3 regions of the Bacillus stercoris genome follow, and region 3 is predicted to be linked to each of the others. Evidence: riboswitches for the same ligand, from Rfam matches in the RefSeq annotation. Region 3 holds a riboswitch; each other region holds the start of a gene.
The links. Region 3 has a riboswitch for S-adenosylmethionine ahead of QA442_RS01790 (5-methyltetrahydropteroyltriglutamate--homocysteine S-methyltransferase). Riboswitches for the same ligand answer to the same signal wherever they lie in the genome.

Region 1 (5,434 bases), 700 kb from region 3:
GTTGCTGCAACGACAATTTCTTTCTTGCCGGATTCAGCGCCGTTATTCGAACCGCAGGCAGCCATAACTCCTGCAAATACAAGCAGTAATGCACCCAAAAATAGCTTTTTCAATGTAAATCCTCCCTTATCGTTTGTCTATAATATTTGTTATTAAATCACCGATGATTTGAATAATAAATACGATGATTAAAATAAACACAGTAGCAACGAAGGTAACATCAGCGTTATTAGACTGATATCCTTCTACGTACGCAAGGTTTCCAAGGCCTCCTGAACCAATGGCTCCGGCAATTGCCGTTGAGCCGATCAAAGCGATGGCTGTAACCGTAATGCCAGAAATAAGAGCCGGCATTGATTCCGGAATCAGCACTTTGAAAATGATCGTAGACGTTTTCGCGCCCATTGATTTAGCGGCTTCAATCACACCTTTATCCACCTCACGCAGCGCGATTTCAACAAGACGTGCGTAAAACGGTGCCGAGCCGATGACCAGCGCCGGCAATGCGGCGTTTGGCCCTAAGATCGTGCCGACTAAAAACTTCGTAAACCCTAATAGTAAAATAATTAAAATAAGGAACGGAATCGATCTGAATATGTTAACAACGGCAGCAATCACAGAGTTGACCGCTTTATTCTGCCAGAGGCTTCCTTTGCTCGTCAGAAAGAGCAGCAAGCCGAGGATGACCCCGATGACAAAAGCAAACAGTAAAGAAATCAGCGTCATATAAAGTGTTTCATATGTCGCGTTCCATAATTCAGTTAAATCAACGTTCGGGAAGTATTTTTCAAACATTCGTGATCACCTCTGCTTTCACCTGTTTGTCATTAATGAACCGGATCACGTTTTGCACTTCTTCCTCGTCTCCGTCAATGTGGATGAACAGTGAACCGTAAGCTCCATCCTTCGTCTGCGAAATTTTCCCTTGCAGAATATTGACGCTGACATTGAAGTTTCTGATCATCTCTGTAATCAGAGGCTGTTCAGCTGACTCACCGACAAATGTGAGCTGAACCATTTTTCCTGATGCTGTGTCATCAAGAAGGTGCTGAAGCGTCTCTTTCGTTTCTTCTGGCTCTGTCACCTGTTGAACAAATCGTTTTGTCATTTGTTCCTTTGGATTTTTGAAGACGTCGAGAACCTCGCCTTCTTCGACCACCTTACCGTTTTCCATGACGGCGACTCTGTTGCAGATTTTGCGGATGACATGCATTTCGTGCGTAATTAGCACAATCGTCAAACCGAGTCTTTCATTAATATCGGACAATAGATCCAGAATTGAATCTGTCGTTTGCGGATCTAATGCTGATGTCGCTTCGTCACAAAGGAGAACCTTCGGATTGTTTGCAAGCGCTCTGGCAATTCCGACACGCTGCTTCTGACCGCCGCTCAGCTGGGATGGATATGATTTTTCTTTTCCTTCTAAACCTACCAGTTTAATCAGTTCATTGGCGCGCTTGATCCGCTCGCTCTTTTTCACCCCGGCAATTTCTAAAGGAAACATGATATTATCTCTGACAGTCCGCGACCAAAGCAAATTGAAATGCTGGAAAATCATACTGATCTCATGGCGTGCTTTTCTTAAACCGCGTCCATTTACTTCATTAATCTTTGTTCCCGCCACTTCCACGGTTCCTGAGGTTGGTTTCTCAAGGCCGTTCAGCAGACGGATTAAGGAACTCTTACCAGCTCCGCTATATCCTATAATTCCAAAAATCTCACCTTTTTTAATGGAAAGCGAGACATTTTGGACAGCATTGACATCTCCATGTTTCGACTTGTAAACTTTTGAAACATCCTGAAGATTGATCAAAGCAATCACCTGCCTTAACACTATTCTAAGAAATCTTCCGGTTTTTTCTGCAAAAGAAAAGCCTTTCTGCACACTTGAGCAGAAAGGCTTATATAAAATGCCTTTCTCTCATCTTTCAAAGCTGAACGCTTCGTGTGAATTGGCACCATTTCAACAGCGTTGATGGTTGCCGGGCTTCATAGGGCACTTCCCTCCACCTCTCTTGATAAGAGAAATATATAGTCTTTTTCGTCCGGAAATTCTTAATGTAGAATAGCACGGCGAATGATTAAATGTCAATAAAATAAATGATGACAACTTTTACTATTATAATAATTTATTATTTTTCAATTCTTTGAAATCCTCTGAAAAAATCCATTTGTCAGCCAGAGAATGGCTTCTAGCTTTAACAGGGCCCTGAATGACCCCTTTACTTTGAGGCTTCCGCTCTGAATCAAGTGCTGAAGGGAAATATCTCCGTGCAATAAATCAATAATTTCCGTTTGGTTTCCGTAAAAGGTCAGGTTGGACGTTTGGGGCGGAGAAACTTTTTTCATTTCTCCCTGTTCGTTTATTGAGACGGTTAAGGCTTCTGCTTCTCCTTGAAAGGTAATGAGCAATGTTGAGGCATTCAAAAGGGGTTTTAAAAACAGATGCTGATACTCATCTTCTAAAACTTCCGCTTTCTCCATATGTACAACCTCCTATTTGTTGGTCATACATACACATTTCTCTCTCTGTCGCAAGAACCCCTTTATAAAACGAACGACAATTTCGTTGGATATGCTGAGAAATATGTCATAATTGGGATGCGGAAGATGATTTTTGTTTGATCAGCTCATATAAATAAGAAACGGAATGAAACGCATATCCTCTTTCGACCACCTTTCCGCCTTTAAACAGCAGAAAACAAGGGACGCTTTCAATTTGATATGCTTTTGCAAATGTCGGAGAGTAATTGACATTGTTTTGATAGAAGGCGACATCAGGCAGCATTTCTTTCACCACTGTCAGCATTTTGCTTGCAAGCTGGCAGGTGCCGCAAAACGGAGTATATAAATATAGAAGGTACACATCATCTTCAATGTGATCAAGTTCGTGTTCTTGGAGTTCTTTCATGCTATACACCTCGGGACTTTCTTTCAAGAAAAATAGTATGGACATTCAGATTCGCACGCAGCAATACAGAGGCGACATGGTGCCTGGGCGCAGCCGCTACTTCCTTATAGGCTCTGTCGATATGGAGATGGCAGGCTTCATTAAATTCACGCTTCAGCTGTTTTCTCAATTTCTCGCCTGATTCATCAGCATCAACTAATATATAGACGTCTTTATCATAAAGCTCGTCAGCCAATTCCTCAAGCTTCAGCTGGCTGATTGTTCCGTTTGTGCAGATAATGCGCACCGGTTCATTCAGGACGCTTTCGATTTTCTCTTTATCTGATTTCCCCTCGACAATCATAACCTTTTCCAGCTCATCCATCTTCTTCACCTGCCGCGTCAAATTTGAAACGTTCAGATTGTAAAAGAAGGCAGTGAAATTCACCGCCTACATTTAACACCAGCCGTTTTCGTAGTCACAATCTACATATTTTGCGTCGTCACCAGAGACCACATCGGCTGTCTTATAAAACTTCTCATTTTCAAAGGAATAACCGGACTTAAGCTCATATTCATTCATGCTTGTCATTTGGCCGATCATCTCATTATCATGATATAACGAGAGCCGGCCATTTTGAAAGCGGCCTGTCACGTCGTTGGTGACATCGAGCTTTTGTTTGTCGAAAGCCATATTGGACACCTCCCATAACGTTAGCGTGTCCAATTGCTTTTACGGCTATCCTGTTTTAGTCTTCTTGTGTCATCTCTTCGTATTGCTCTGCTGTCATCAGTTTTTCAATTTCAGAAGCGTCAGTCGGCTCAACGACGATCATCCATGCTTTTTCGTACGGAGATTCGTTGACGAATTCCGGACTGTCATCAAGATCTTCGTTTACTTCCACAACAGTTCCGTTAATCGGCGCATAAAGCTCAGATACCGTTTTAACGGATTCAACACTGCCGAATGGCTCGTCCGCTTTGATTTCAGCGCCCACTTCAGGAAGTTCGACAAACACGATGTCGCCTAGCTCGGACTGGGCAAAATGCGTAATTCCGATTCTGGCTTTTTCTCCTTCAACTTTTACCCATTCGTGTTCTCCTGAGTAACGCAAATCTTTTGGTATGCTCAATTGAATCCCTCCATTTTTTACAGCACTACAATAAGAAGATACCACACTTTTCAAAAAAAATTTACATTAAGCCCAGTTTTCTTCAAATTGGTCTTCTTTAAATCCGACAGTCACTTTTTCGCCGTCTGTTGTAAGCGGGCGTTTGATCAGCATTCCGTCTGAAGCCAGCAGTTCGAGCTGTTCGTCCTCTGACATGTGATACAGCTTTTCCTTGAGATTGAGCTCGCGGTATTTCATGCCGCTCGTGTTGAAAAATTTCTTGAGATCCAGCCCGCTTTTTTCATAAAGCGCTTTTAATTCTTCTTTGCTTGGCGGCTGCTCAGCAATATGTATTTCGTTTATTTCTTTCCCATGCTCTTCAAGCCACTTCTTTGCTTTGCGGCACGTTCCGCATTTAGGGTACCAGTAAAAAGTTAACGACATCTTCTTCCCCCTCAATAAAATAATCGAGGTTATTTTAACACAGTTTGTTTTAAAAACCTAAAACAGTGCTTCTTAAAAAAGAGCTCCGCGCATGCGGAGCTCATGGCCAATCAGACAATATATTTCTCAGCCTCAAAAATGCCTGCCGCCGCCTCGCGTTTTTTCTGAATCACGTTTTTAGGCGTTACGCGTGTCAGCTTTCGCAGAGCGGAAAGCATCATGCGGAGTGAGTCTCCTTCTTCCATTGCGATAAGGGATTCCTTCGCATGCGCTTCAATTTCGTTAAAGGCTTCTTGAACGAAAATTTCTGTGTACAGCACCTTTTGCGCAGCTTTTTCAGCGCCTTGTGCTGCAATGGCCTTTTCCGTTCTGAGCACGGCCGATTCCATTGCGTATACATTGCTGACGATATCCGCGACGTTCACGAGAATTTCTTGCTCATGATCGATGGCTTTTCCGTATTTTTGCGCAGCTAGGCCGGCGGCAAACAACGCAATTTTTTTCGCTTGCTTAACGATATATTTCTCTTGCTCTAAGACGCCGCTTCCAGGCTCTTCAGGCATAAGCATCATGAGTTCTTCCTGCAGCGACTGTGCTTTTTCAAATAGAGGCAGCTCGCCTTTTAGCGCTTTTTTCAGGAAAGTGCTTGGCACGATTAATCGGTTGATTTCGTTTGTGCCTTCAAAAATTCGATTGATCCTTGAATCCCTATAAGCTCTTTCTACTTCGTACTCCTGCATAAAGCCGTAGCCTCCATGAATCTGAACGCCTTCATCAACAATATAATCAAGCGTTTCAGAGCCAAACACCTTATTCAGAGAGCATTCGATGGCGTATTCCGCAATTGACTTGGCGATTTGCCGGCCGTCCTTGAGGTCTTCGGCCGTGAACTGGCTCATATTGTCTTCAAACAGCCCGACGGTTCTGTATACAGAGCTTTCCATCGCATACAGCCTTGAGGCCATTGTCCCGATTTTTTCCTGTGTCA
Region 2 (5,434 bases), 1.4 Mb from region 3:
TTCATGTTTAAAAACACTTAACAGCCCTTTCGCATATTTTCCGATAGGTGGCGGTTCTTTTTCCTTTTTCTTCTCTTTAATAAAAATCCAAGTCAGCACGATTGAAATGATACAAAACACAGGGAAGGCAAAAAACGCGCCATACCAGACAAGCAGGGCGATAAGCGAGCCGATGATCGGTGAAAGCACTTTCCCCATGCCGTTTGAAGCTTCAACAAGGCCCAGCACCTTGCTCTCCTGGGCGCCTTTAAACAGATCTCCCGTCAGTGCCATGGCAATTGGGCCTGTTCCGGCTGCCCCGATTCCCTGAAGCGCTCGTCCTGCCATGACCCAAGGAAAGGCATTGTCAAAAAAACCTGCCGCAAACCCGGCTAACAAACCGCCGGCACCATACAAAATTAAGCAGGGAATAATGATGATTTTCCTTGAGAATCGGTCTGCGAGATAACCGACGATCGGAATCGCAAATGCTGCAATCAAGGAAAATACTGTGATCACCAGACTGACTTGAAATTGTGATAAATGAAGTTCAGATTTCATTTTTGGCAAAATCGGAATAAGCATCGAGTTTCCGAGGGTTAATATTAAAGGGATTGAACCGATTGCTACAATCGTCATTCCGTTATTTTGTTTTGATGATTCCATCTCAGAGCACACTCCTTTTCTTCTGCTTAGAATGTCCCTGATGGCTTCGTTTATTCAGTAATCAGACAGCAAAAAAACCGAACAGAAGATACCTGTTCGGGAAAAAAGAGGGTTAACCGAGAGCCTGTGAAATCAAAGCATATAAGTGTCCATTTTGAATAGGAGCTTTTTTCTGATAGAACAAAAGCGGAGGTTCATCATCTTTATGAAATCCCATTTCTATCAGGCTGTCATGCAGAGACGTGTGTTCACCCGGTATATCGATTCGCATCGGGCCTTGTTTGCCGGCCGCCAGCCTGTTGATTAATTGTGCAGCAACGTCTGATGATGGAGCGATAATGGGGCCGAATTTCAAATGGGCCGGTGTTTGTACAGAAAGTCCGTAACCAATGAACTGTCCGTCACGATTTCTGGCGATGACACATTCGCATGAAGTGGAAATAAGCTGCTGCAAAAGGTTTGATCGATCTCCGCCAAAGGCGGCAAGATCCGCCGTCGCTAAGTCTTGAAAGTCTTGTTCTCTAAAGGGTGACAGTTCAGCGTCAACCTGCTTTGTATAAGGTTGAAAACTGTGACAGCTGTACTTTCGCACTGTTCCTGCCGTATGAAAGCCTGCTTTTTCATAAAGCGGCAAACCTTCTTTTGTGGCGCAAAGCCTGATGGCGGTGTTTTCATCCGCTTGGGCGATACAGGCGTTTACCATACGCCTGCCGAGACCAAGCCGTTTATATTCCTTGTCAACGATAACAAGACCGATAGAAGCAAGACGGCCAAACAAAAACAAGCCGATGCAGGAAATCATCTCACCGCTGACATTTTGATAACCGAAAAAGCGTCCCTGCTGAACAAGCAGTCTCAGTTCTTGTTCGCCATAATCCGGCCACCCGGCTTGCCCGCAAAGCCGCAATAAGCCGGAAACGTGTTCTTCATGAAGCTCAACCAGTTCATCCACTACGTCCATAAGATCACCTGCTTGTTCTAAGTGTTTTGTACATGACAATATGATTGCCAATGCCGGGAATGTCAAATGGTTCGCCAAGTTCCTCCCAGCCAAGCTTGGCATAGTAGCCCTTGACATGGTGCCTTGCGTTGCACCATACCGCCTGAACGCCGCTCTCCGCCAGTTTGTGCTCCGCGTGTTTGATCAGCGTGCTTCCAGCTTTCTGATCGCGATATCCCTCGAGCGTTGCCATGCCTCTCAGCCGATACGCAGGGGTTTCCGTTAATAAAGGCTGACTTTGCGGGGAAAAAGAAGCGATGCTGATCAGCGTTCCTTCATAAAACGCGCCGAGATGAAAGGAGCCTTCTGCATGATCCTCTTCATATTTGCATTGTTCAATGGATTGATGGGGGCGCAGAATGCGGTGCCGGATTTCATATGTATCTTCCACAGAAATGGTTTTGACTTCGAGCATAATGTTCCTCCTCATGATTGTTTGTCTATATCGTAACACGAATCTCGTTGAAAAAGACCGCCCGATTGGATCAGGCAGTCTTTTGGGATTAATGCAAGATATTTTGGCGCTGCTCATCTTTTTGCTGAATATATGAAGTGAGCTCAGCGGTTAAGTCAGATCTGAGGAAAGGCGTTATCAAGTAGATGCCGTTAAACAGCTCGCATGCCGTATCCAGCAGGGAGCGTGCAATTGCAAGGCCTTCCGCCTTTTGCTTTTCTTTATCTTCACCGGCACGGGCCATTTTTTCGCGAATCGTATCAGACAGCTTAATGCCGGGAATTTCATTGTGGATGAATTCGGCATTCCGGCTGCTTGTCAGCGGCATGATGCCGATATAGATCGGTGTCTTCAGATGTTTTGTTTCGTTATGGATATCGACAAGCTGCTGCTCGGAATAGACAGGCTGAGAAACAAAATAATCCGCGCCGCAATCTATTTTTTTCTCAAGCCGTTTTACTGCTTTATCCAGATGGCGGACGTTAGGATTAAATGCGGCGGCGACTGAGAAATTCGTTTTCTTGCCGAGCGGTTTTCCAGACAGAGACAGACCTTCATTGAATTGTTTGATCAGCCTGATTAAATCAAAGGATGTTAAATCATATACAGACGTTGCACCGGGAAAATCCCCGATTTTAGAAGGGTCACCTGTAATAGCAAGCACGTCATTCAGCCCTAACGTATCGAGGCCCATTAAATGTGACTGTAAGCCGATAATGTTACGGTCGCGGCACGTAATATGGACAAGGGAACGCATATCGAGCTGCTGCTTGACAAGGGCGCCGCAGGCAACATTGCTGATCCGCGGGGTCGCCAGAGAATTGTCGGCGAGTGTCAGGGCATCAATTCCCGCTTCTTTTAATTCAGCGGCCGCCGATAGAAATTTGTCAAAGCTCAGTTTTTTCGGCGGATCCAGTTCTACGATAATAGAGCGTTTTTCCGCCGCGATCTCATTCAGACCGGGCTCGGTTCGCTCGTGCTGAACAGAAATGAGTTCTTTCGCCCGGGTTTTGACTTCTTTTTCCGTAATCGGAGCCACCCCGCCAACTGCTTCCGCCATCGCACGGATGTGATTCGGCGTGGTGCCGCAGCAGCCGCCGATAATTCGCGCACCCTGCTTACGGAATTCTGATGCGCTGTTTTGAAAATACGTGTCGTCTGTTTCATAGACGAGCCGTCCCTCTTCAAGCGAAGGAAGGCTGCTGTTTGGATAAACGGATAAGAACACGTCATCAAAAATCGGCACTTCGCTGAGCGCTTCAATCATGTGATAAGGGCCGAGGCGGCAGTTAATGCCGACAATATCAGCTCCGAGATCCGCAATCGAGCGCAATGCGTCAGAAAGCGGCGTTCCGTCCTGCAATACGCCTTGCTCGTGCATGGAGACATGGAGCATAATCGGAAGATCAGTCTCTTTCCGCGCGATTTTCAGCACTTCACGGGCTTCTTCCAAATCATAATACGTTTCTAACAGCAAGCCATCCGGCTCTTCATGCAGCAGCAGGTACAGCTGCTCGCGGAAGCTGCGCTTAATTTCGTCAAGGCTGTACGCGTTTTTATTAAATGTGCGTATGCCGCCCATCGTTCCAAGCACGTATGCATCGCCTGCTGAAGCCCGCGCGATCTTTACGGCCTCCTGATTCATTTTTTTGATGTCATCCTCAAGACCGTGTCTGGATAATTTAATATAGTTGGCCCCGTACGTATTCGTTTGAATAATGTTGGCTCCAGCTTCAACGTACGCTTTATGTATGCGCTGAATTTCCTCCGGCTTTGAAATATTGAGCTCCTCAAAACACCTGTCAATGCCATAGGAGTAGAGGAGCGTCCCCATGGCGCCGTCACCGATTAACACCTGTCTTTGCAAATCTTCTAAAAGTCCCATTGTCTGCCTCCTTTATTCACATCAGCAAGGAAAAAAGAGAAATAAAAAAAGTCCTCTTAAGAAGAAGACTTTGTCAGTGATTTTGTCTCTTCTTATCTTCCAAGCTGTTCGAGCTTGCTGGATTTAGCACCTTGGTCATGGCTAATCGCCATTACACCGGTTGCTGAAGCTTCGTCGGGCCAGTCCCTCTGCTTCTCTTGATAAGAACGGATATGAAATTTTCGTGTCAGGAAGTGCCGTAAGATACCTGGCGTTTTTCCCTTTCTCCAAATTTACCGAAAATAAAGACAATAATCAATAGGAATCAGAAAATTTATCTGAAATTTATAAATTGAACGTCAATTGGCAGATCTGCTCCACGCACAGCTGAGATAATCTGCTGCAGGTCATCTTTGTTTTTTCCGGTGATGCGCACTTGATCATCCTGCACCTGAGATTTCACTTTCAGTCCGGAGTTTTTGATGATCGTATTGATTTTTTTTGCGTTGTCTTTGTCAATGCCTTGAACAAGCTTTGCACGCTGGCGTACCGTTCCGCCTGACGCATTTTCCACCTTGCCGTAATCAATGTTTTTCGTCGGTACGTTGCGTTTAATCAATTTGCTGACCAGCACATCCTTCAGCTGGCTTAATTTAAATTCGTCATCGGAAACGAGGACCAGCTCCTCTTTATCTAAGGAAATATCGCTTTTGCTTCCTTTAAAGTCATATCGTGTACTGATTTCCTTCAGTGCGATTTGGATCGCGTTTTGCACTTCAGGCAATTCGACCTTTGATACAATATCAAATGAACTTTCTTTTGCCATATGAAAACCTCCATAACATTTAACTTATGTGTTGATTATAGTAGAATAAAGAGAAACTTCCAACAGAACAAAGAATCAATTTGGGATGATTGGAAAAAATGTTAACAAAATCCGTATAAAATAAGCGGAACAGGAAGGACGATAGCATGAGACCAGGGCAGCAATTAACCTTGAGTATAGATCACCAAACCGACTTCGGTTACTTTTTAACCGATGGGGAAGATACGATTCTCTTACATAACAGTGAAATGACTGAGGATATCGAGGACAGAGACGAAGTAGAAGTCTTTATATACGTCGACCAGCAGGAAAGGCTTGCGGCCACGATGAAAATTCCGGTCATCAGCGCGGATGAATATGGCTGGGTTGAAGTGGTGGATAAAGTGGAAGATATGGGCGTTTTCGTTGATGTCGGTTTATCGAAGGACGCGCTAGTCGCAACTGAGCATTTGCCGCCGTACGAAGATGTCTGGCCGCAAAAAGGGGACAAGCTTTACTGTATGCTGAAGGTGACGAACCGGGGGCGCATGTTTGCGAAACCAGCGCCGGAAGACATCATCAGCGAACTGTTTACCGACGCTTCAGAAGATCTGATGAATAAAGAGCTGACAGGTACGGTGTACAGGCTGATCGCATCGGGATCAT
Region 3 (5,434 bases):
AAGGCATCTATAACGATCAAGAGGAATATTTTCATGATTTGGCCCAAGCGTACAAAAAGGCAATCAAAGCCTTCTATGATGTTGGCTGCCGTTATCTCCAGCTTGATGATACGTCATGGTCTCTCTTCTTTGAGGAAAAAGGCAGAGAGGTTGTCCGGGCGCTCGGAGGCGATCCAGAAACATTGCCTGCCTTGTTTGCCAAAACGATTAACGATGCAGTGGCAGACCGGCCTGATGATTTAATGATCACAATGCACATTTGCCGCGGCAACTTCCGCTCAACCTGGGCGGCATCAGGAGGGTACGACGCTGTAGCGGAAACGATTTTGGACGGCTTAAACCTTGACGGCCTGTTTTTGGAATACGACGATGACCGCTCCGGAAACTTCGATCCGCTCCGTTTTGTGAAACGCAAGGATCTGCAAATCGTGCTTGGCTTGATCACATCGAAATACGGCGAGCTTGAAAATCCAGAGGATATGAAACGCCGTATCAATGAAGCGGCGCGTTTTGTCAGCTTGGATCAGCTGTGCCTCAGCCCGCAGTGCGGTTTCGCCTCTACAGAAGAAGGCAATCTTTTGACAGAGGAGCAGCAATGGGCCAAGCTTCGCCATGTCATCGACATCGCCAACGATGTGTGGAGATAATCTATCATTGACAGAAATAGAAAATGTGTGAATAATAGATACTATCAGAAAATTTCATAAAAAAGGTTTTCCTTATCAAGAGAGGTGGAGGGACTGGCCCTGCGATACCCGGCAACCGCTGTTTAACAGAATGGTGCTAAATCCTTTAGAGCAATGATTGCTCTTGAAGATAAGGTTGAGATTGTCACGCAAGCTCTTCCTTATCCAAAGGAAGAGCTTTTTTATATTTGAATGGAAAGAAGGAATGGACAACATGTCACAACAAACAACACCCGCAGAACAACAATCACTTCAAAGAAAAAAACCGCCGTTTCGCGCGGATCAAGTCGGAAGCCTGCTGAGATCTGAGCCCGTCAAAAAAGCGCGGCTGCAAAAAGCGGCCGGCGATATTACGGCTGAGCAGCTTCGCCAGATCGAAAACGATGAAATCATCCGCATTGTGGAGAAACAGAAGGAAACCGGCCTGAACGTCGTGACAGACGGTGAATTCCGCAGAGCGTGGTGGCACTTTGATTTCCTTGAAAACTTAGATGGCGTTGAGCCGTTTACTCCTGAGCAAGGCATTCAATTCCATAACGTACAGACAAAAGCACGCGGCATTAAAGTCACAGGTGATATCGACTTTTCAACTCACCCAATGCTTGAAGATTACTCATTTCTCCATAGCATTGCCGGTGACGCGACGCCAAAGATGACGATTCCAAGCCCGAATATGCTGTTTTTCCGCGGAAAACTGGAAAAGGATGCGTATAAAAACGACTATCACCTTTTCCAGCATGATGTATCCAAAGCATATAAAAAAGCGATTCAAGCGTTTTATGACAGAGGCTGCCGCTACCTCCAGCTTGATGATACGGCATGGGCCGTTTTCTTATCAGAAAAAGGCTTAAAACAAATCGAAGCGTTCGGAACAACGCCTGACGAGCTTCGCCAGCTGTTTGCGAAATCCATTAATGACGCGATTGCAGACCGTCCGGATGACTTGACGGTAACCATGCATATTTGCCGCGGCAACTTCCAGTCCACTTGGACAGCAGAAGGCGGCTATGATGCAGCAGCCGAAACCATTTTTGACGGCTTGAATCTTGACGGCCTTTTCTTAGAGTATGATGATTCACGCTCAGGCGGATTTGAGCCGCTCCGTTATGTAAAACGGTCTGATCTTCAGCTAGTTCTTGGCTTAGTGACATCTAAATTCGGTGAGCTTGAACATCCGGATGACGTGAAACGCCGTATCGAAGAAGCGTCCCGTTATGTCAGCTTAGACCAGCTTTGCCTCAGCCCTCAATGCGGATTCGCTTCAACTGAGGAAGGCAACAAGCTGACTGAAGAACAGCAATGGGCGAAGCTCCGCCATGTGGTTGAGATCGCGAATGATGTTTGGAAATAAGCAAAGAAAAACACACTTGATTCCATTCGGAGCAAGTGTGTTTTTCTGTCATTGTGCGGTGTAGCCCCCATCAAGAACGACAGCCTGCCCAGTGACGCCCTTCGCCTTCTCGCTTGCTAAAAACACGGCATAATCCGCAATTTCCTTGACGGAAAGAAGCCGTTTTTGCGGCACAAGCGGAAAAATGACCTCTTCAAGTACCGAGTCGTAAGGGACATTTCTTGCTTTTGATAGATCGCTAAGCTGATTGCGGACAAGCTGGGTATCGACATAACCTGGACAGAGCGCATTGACTGTAATGCCGTGGGGCGCGCCTTCCAGCGCCCCGACTTTTGTGAGTCCAATGACGCCATGCTTGGCGCTATTATAAGCGGATTTTCCCGCAAAGCCGACTAAGCCATTAACAGACGCGATATTAATGATTCGGCCATACTGCTGTTTTTTCATGATCGGAAAAACATGCTTCATTGCAATAAAGGGCGCCGTCAGCATAACCTTGATCAGCTGTTCAAAGGTTTCTGTCGGAAACTCTTCAATCGGGGCGACGTGCTGCATACCGGCATTGTTCACTAAAATATCCAAGCGGCCGTATCGTTTTTGGATGGCGTCCACCATATCAGCAACTTGCGCTTCCTTTGTCACATCACACGGAATGGCCGCCGCGTCAAAGCCTTCTTCTGCAAGCTTGGAGGCTGCTTTTTCGCATGCTTCCTGACGGAGGTCTGAAACGATGACGCTGGCGCCTTCACGGGCGAATTCTCTTGCCATTTCGAATCCGATTCCGCCGGCAGCCCCAGTCACCAAGGCGACTTGTTTTCTCATGTCAAACACCTTCCCATTAAGAATTGAGTACAGACTGGCTTACAGCGAAATTCGCTTCTGTTTTTTCATAAACCTCTTCAATTGTGACGCCATCCTGAAGCTCCGTCAGTGTCATGCGGCCGTTCACAAAATCAAAAACAGCCAAATCCGTAATCAGCCTGTGCACGACTTTCTGGCCTGTCAGCGGAAGAGAGCATGTTTTTTTTACCTTTGATTCGCCATGCTTATTGACATGCTCCATGATGACAACGATTCGTTTCGCCCCGTTGACGAGATCCATTGCGCCGCCCATCCCTTTTACCATTTTGCCCGGGATCATCCAATTGGCCAAATCACCCTGCTCCGAAACTTCCATTCCGCCAAGGATAGCCAAATCGATATGCCCGCCTCTTATCATCGCGAATGATTCAGCGCTGTCAAAATAAGAAGCGCCCGTCACTTCGGTAATTGTTTCCTTCCCCGCATTGATCAAATCCGCGTCTTCCGTCCCTTCCAAAGGATAGGGGCCGATTCCGAGCAGGCCGTTTTCTGACTGAAGCATGACGTGAACGCCATCGGGTATCTCATTTGCGACAAGCGTCGGCATTCCAATCCCGAGATTCACATTCATGCCGTCCTTGATTTCTTGTACAGCCCGTTTGACCATCCGTTTTCTTGCTTCCTTCACTTCGTCTCACCCTTTCCCGATGCTTGCTGAACTGTTCGCTTTTCAATCCGTTTTTCTTGACTCGTGCCAAGCACGACATGCTGAACGTAAATTCCCGGCGTATGGATATGATCTGGATCGAGCTCTCCCGCTTCCACGATTTCTTCCGCCTCGGCAATCGTGATCTTGCCTGCCATGGCGGCAACAGGATTGAAATTTCTCGCCGTTTTCCGAAAAACCAAATTGCCCATGGTGTCCGCTTTCCACGCTTTGACGATCGCCACATCGCCGGTAATGCCTCGCTCCAGCACATATGTCCGGCCGCCGAATGTTTTATGTTCTTTTCCCTCAGCTACGGTTGTGCCGACGCCTGTCGCCGTATAAAATCCCGGTATGCCCGCACCGCCTGCACGAATTCTCTCGGCGAGCGTTCCTTGGGGAACAAGCTCGACCTCAAGCTCTCCGCTTAAAAACTGTCGCTCAAAGATTTTATTTTCACCGACATAGGATGCGATCATTTTCTTGATTTGCCTATTAGCCAAAAGCAAACCGAGCCCCCAGTCATCGACTCCGCAATTGTTGCTGACAACGGTTAAATCCTTTACTCCTCGATCTCTTATCGACAAAATGAGCTGTTCAGGAATGCCGCACAGCCCAAACCCTCCCGCAATCAGCGTATCTCCATCATGAATCAATTTCGCAGCTTCTTTACTAGATGACAACACTTTTCCCATATTGATGCCCCTTTCGTTTTCTTCTACACCAGGCCAGTCAGGCTGTAAATCGCGATCACAGCAAATACGGCAGCCGTTTTGATGAGCGTGATCGCAAAAATATCGCGATACGATTGCCTGTGAGTCAGTCCCGTCACAGCCAGAAGCGTAATGACGGCGCCATTATGCGGCAGTGTGTCCATCCCGCCTGACGCCATTGAAATGACTCGATGCATCACCTCTGGCGGAATATTGTAAGCCTGAATCGCCTGTAAGTACTGCTCTGACATCGCGCTTAGCGCAATGCCCATACCACCTGAAGCCGAGCCGGTGATTCCCGCCAGCGCAGTTGTCGTAACGGCGCCATTGACAAGCGGATCGGTAAAAGTATGAGAAATTCCGCTGCTCAGCTTATGAAACCCCGGCAGCGCGGCGATAATGCCGCCGAACCCATACTCGGCACCCGTATTCATAGATGCCAGCAAGGCACCACCGATCCCTTCATTCAGCCCTTCCTTCATTTGAGCAAACACGCTTCTCCAATCAAATAAAATCGTTGTGATGATGCCGATCACTAAAGCAATCTCCACCGACCAAATGGCAGCGGCAGAAGAAATATCAAGCCTGCCGAACTCCTTTAATCCTATGGAGGAAAAATCAAATCCATTCGGATACCACTTTGGCAGGTAAATGGTGAAGCATTTATTCACTGCACCGACAAGAATAAGCGGGACAAAGGCAAGTGCATCCCGAATCGGGCTTTTGTCCGGTTTAGCACGGGACTCAGTCGATTCAGGCGCAGCATTCAGCGAATCAAAACCGCCATAACCCTCGCCAGATGCCTGCGCTTTTTTCCGCCTTGATTCCAAATAGAGCATCCCAGCTGCCAGCACAATCACTGCTCCCATCAAACCCAGCCAAGGGGCGGCATAAATGTCTGTTTTGAAAAACGCCGTCGGAATGACATTTTGGATTTGCGGCGTTCCCGGAAGCGCGTCCATCGTAAACGTAAAAGCCCCTAAAGCAATCGTTCCGGGGATGAGGCGTTTCGGTATGTTTGCTTCTTGGAACATGTTTTTCGCAAAAGGATATACGGCAAATACGACAACAAACAGGCTGACGCCGCTGTACGTCAAGACAGCGCCCATCAGCACAATGGCAAGTATCGCTCTTTTTGCCCCGACAAGCCTGACAATCGTTTTCGCGATCGATGCCG

Region 1: linked by a shared signal. The riboswitch ahead of metN (methionine ABC transporter ATP-binding protein MetN) and the one ahead of QA442_RS01790 (5-methyltetrahydropteroyltriglutamate--homocysteine S-methyltransferase) in region 3 are both predicted to bind S-adenosylmethionine.
Region 2: linked by a shared signal. The riboswitch ahead of QA442_RS16560 (bifunctional homocysteine S-methyltransferase/methylenetetrahydrofolate reductase) and the one ahead of QA442_RS01790 (5-methyltetrahydropteroyltriglutamate--homocysteine S-methyltransferase) in region 3 are both predicted to bind S-adenosylmethionine.

The regions. Positions count from the first base shown of each region.
Region 1 covers NZ_CP121861.1:1,029,564-1,034,997, reverse strand. The annotation lists gene metQ (methionine ABC transporter substrate-binding lipoprotein MetQ) at 1-113, opposite strand, end outside; gene metP (methionine ABC transporter permease MetP) at 127-795, opposite strand; gene metN (methionine ABC transporter ATP-binding protein MetN) at 788-1,813, opposite strand; SAM riboswitch class I at 1,919-2,025, opposite strand; gene QA442_RS05355 (SCP2 sterol-binding domain-containing protein) at 2,140-2,484, opposite strand; gene QA442_RS05350 (thioredoxin family protein) at 2,591-2,911, opposite strand; gene QA442_RS05345 (toprim domain-containing protein) at 2,913-3,275, opposite strand; gene QA442_RS05340 (YusG family protein) at 3,348-3,584, opposite strand; gene gcvH (glycine cleavage system protein GcvH) at 3,640-4,023, opposite strand; gene QA442_RS05330 (arsenate reductase family protein) at 4,090-4,446, opposite strand; gene fadE (acyl-CoA dehydrogenase FadE) at 4,557-5,434, opposite strand, start outside.
Region 2 covers NZ_CP121861.1:3,164,865-3,170,298, reverse strand. The annotation lists gene QA442_RS16575 (MFS transporter) at 1-645, opposite strand, end outside; gene QA442_RS16570 (GNAT family N-acetyltransferase) at 758-1,606, opposite strand; gene QA442_RS16565 (GNAT family N-acetyltransferase) at 1,611-2,060, opposite strand; gene QA442_RS16560 (bifunctional homocysteine S-methyltransferase/methylenetetrahydrofolate reductase) at 2,149-3,984, opposite strand; SAM riboswitch class I at 4,074-4,191, opposite strand; gene QA442_RS16555 (YajQ family cyclic di-GMP-binding protein) at 4,298-4,789, opposite strand; gene QA442_RS16550 (CvfB family protein) at 4,936-5,434, shown strand, end outside.
Region 3 covers NZ_CP121861.1:332,442-337,875, reverse strand. The annotation lists gene QA442_RS01795 (5-methyltetrahydropteroyltriglutamate--homocysteine S-methyltransferase) at 1-647, shown strand, start outside; SAM riboswitch class I at 717-823, shown strand; gene QA442_RS01790 (5-methyltetrahydropteroyltriglutamate--homocysteine S-methyltransferase) at 901-2,037, shown strand; gene QA442_RS01785 (3-hydroxybutyrate dehydrogenase) at 2,086-2,859, opposite strand; gene QA442_RS01780 (CoA transferase subunit B) at 2,876-3,526, opposite strand; gene QA442_RS01775 (CoA transferase subunit A) at 3,523-4,239, opposite strand; gene QA442_RS01770 (GntP family permease) at 4,263-5,434, opposite strand, start outside.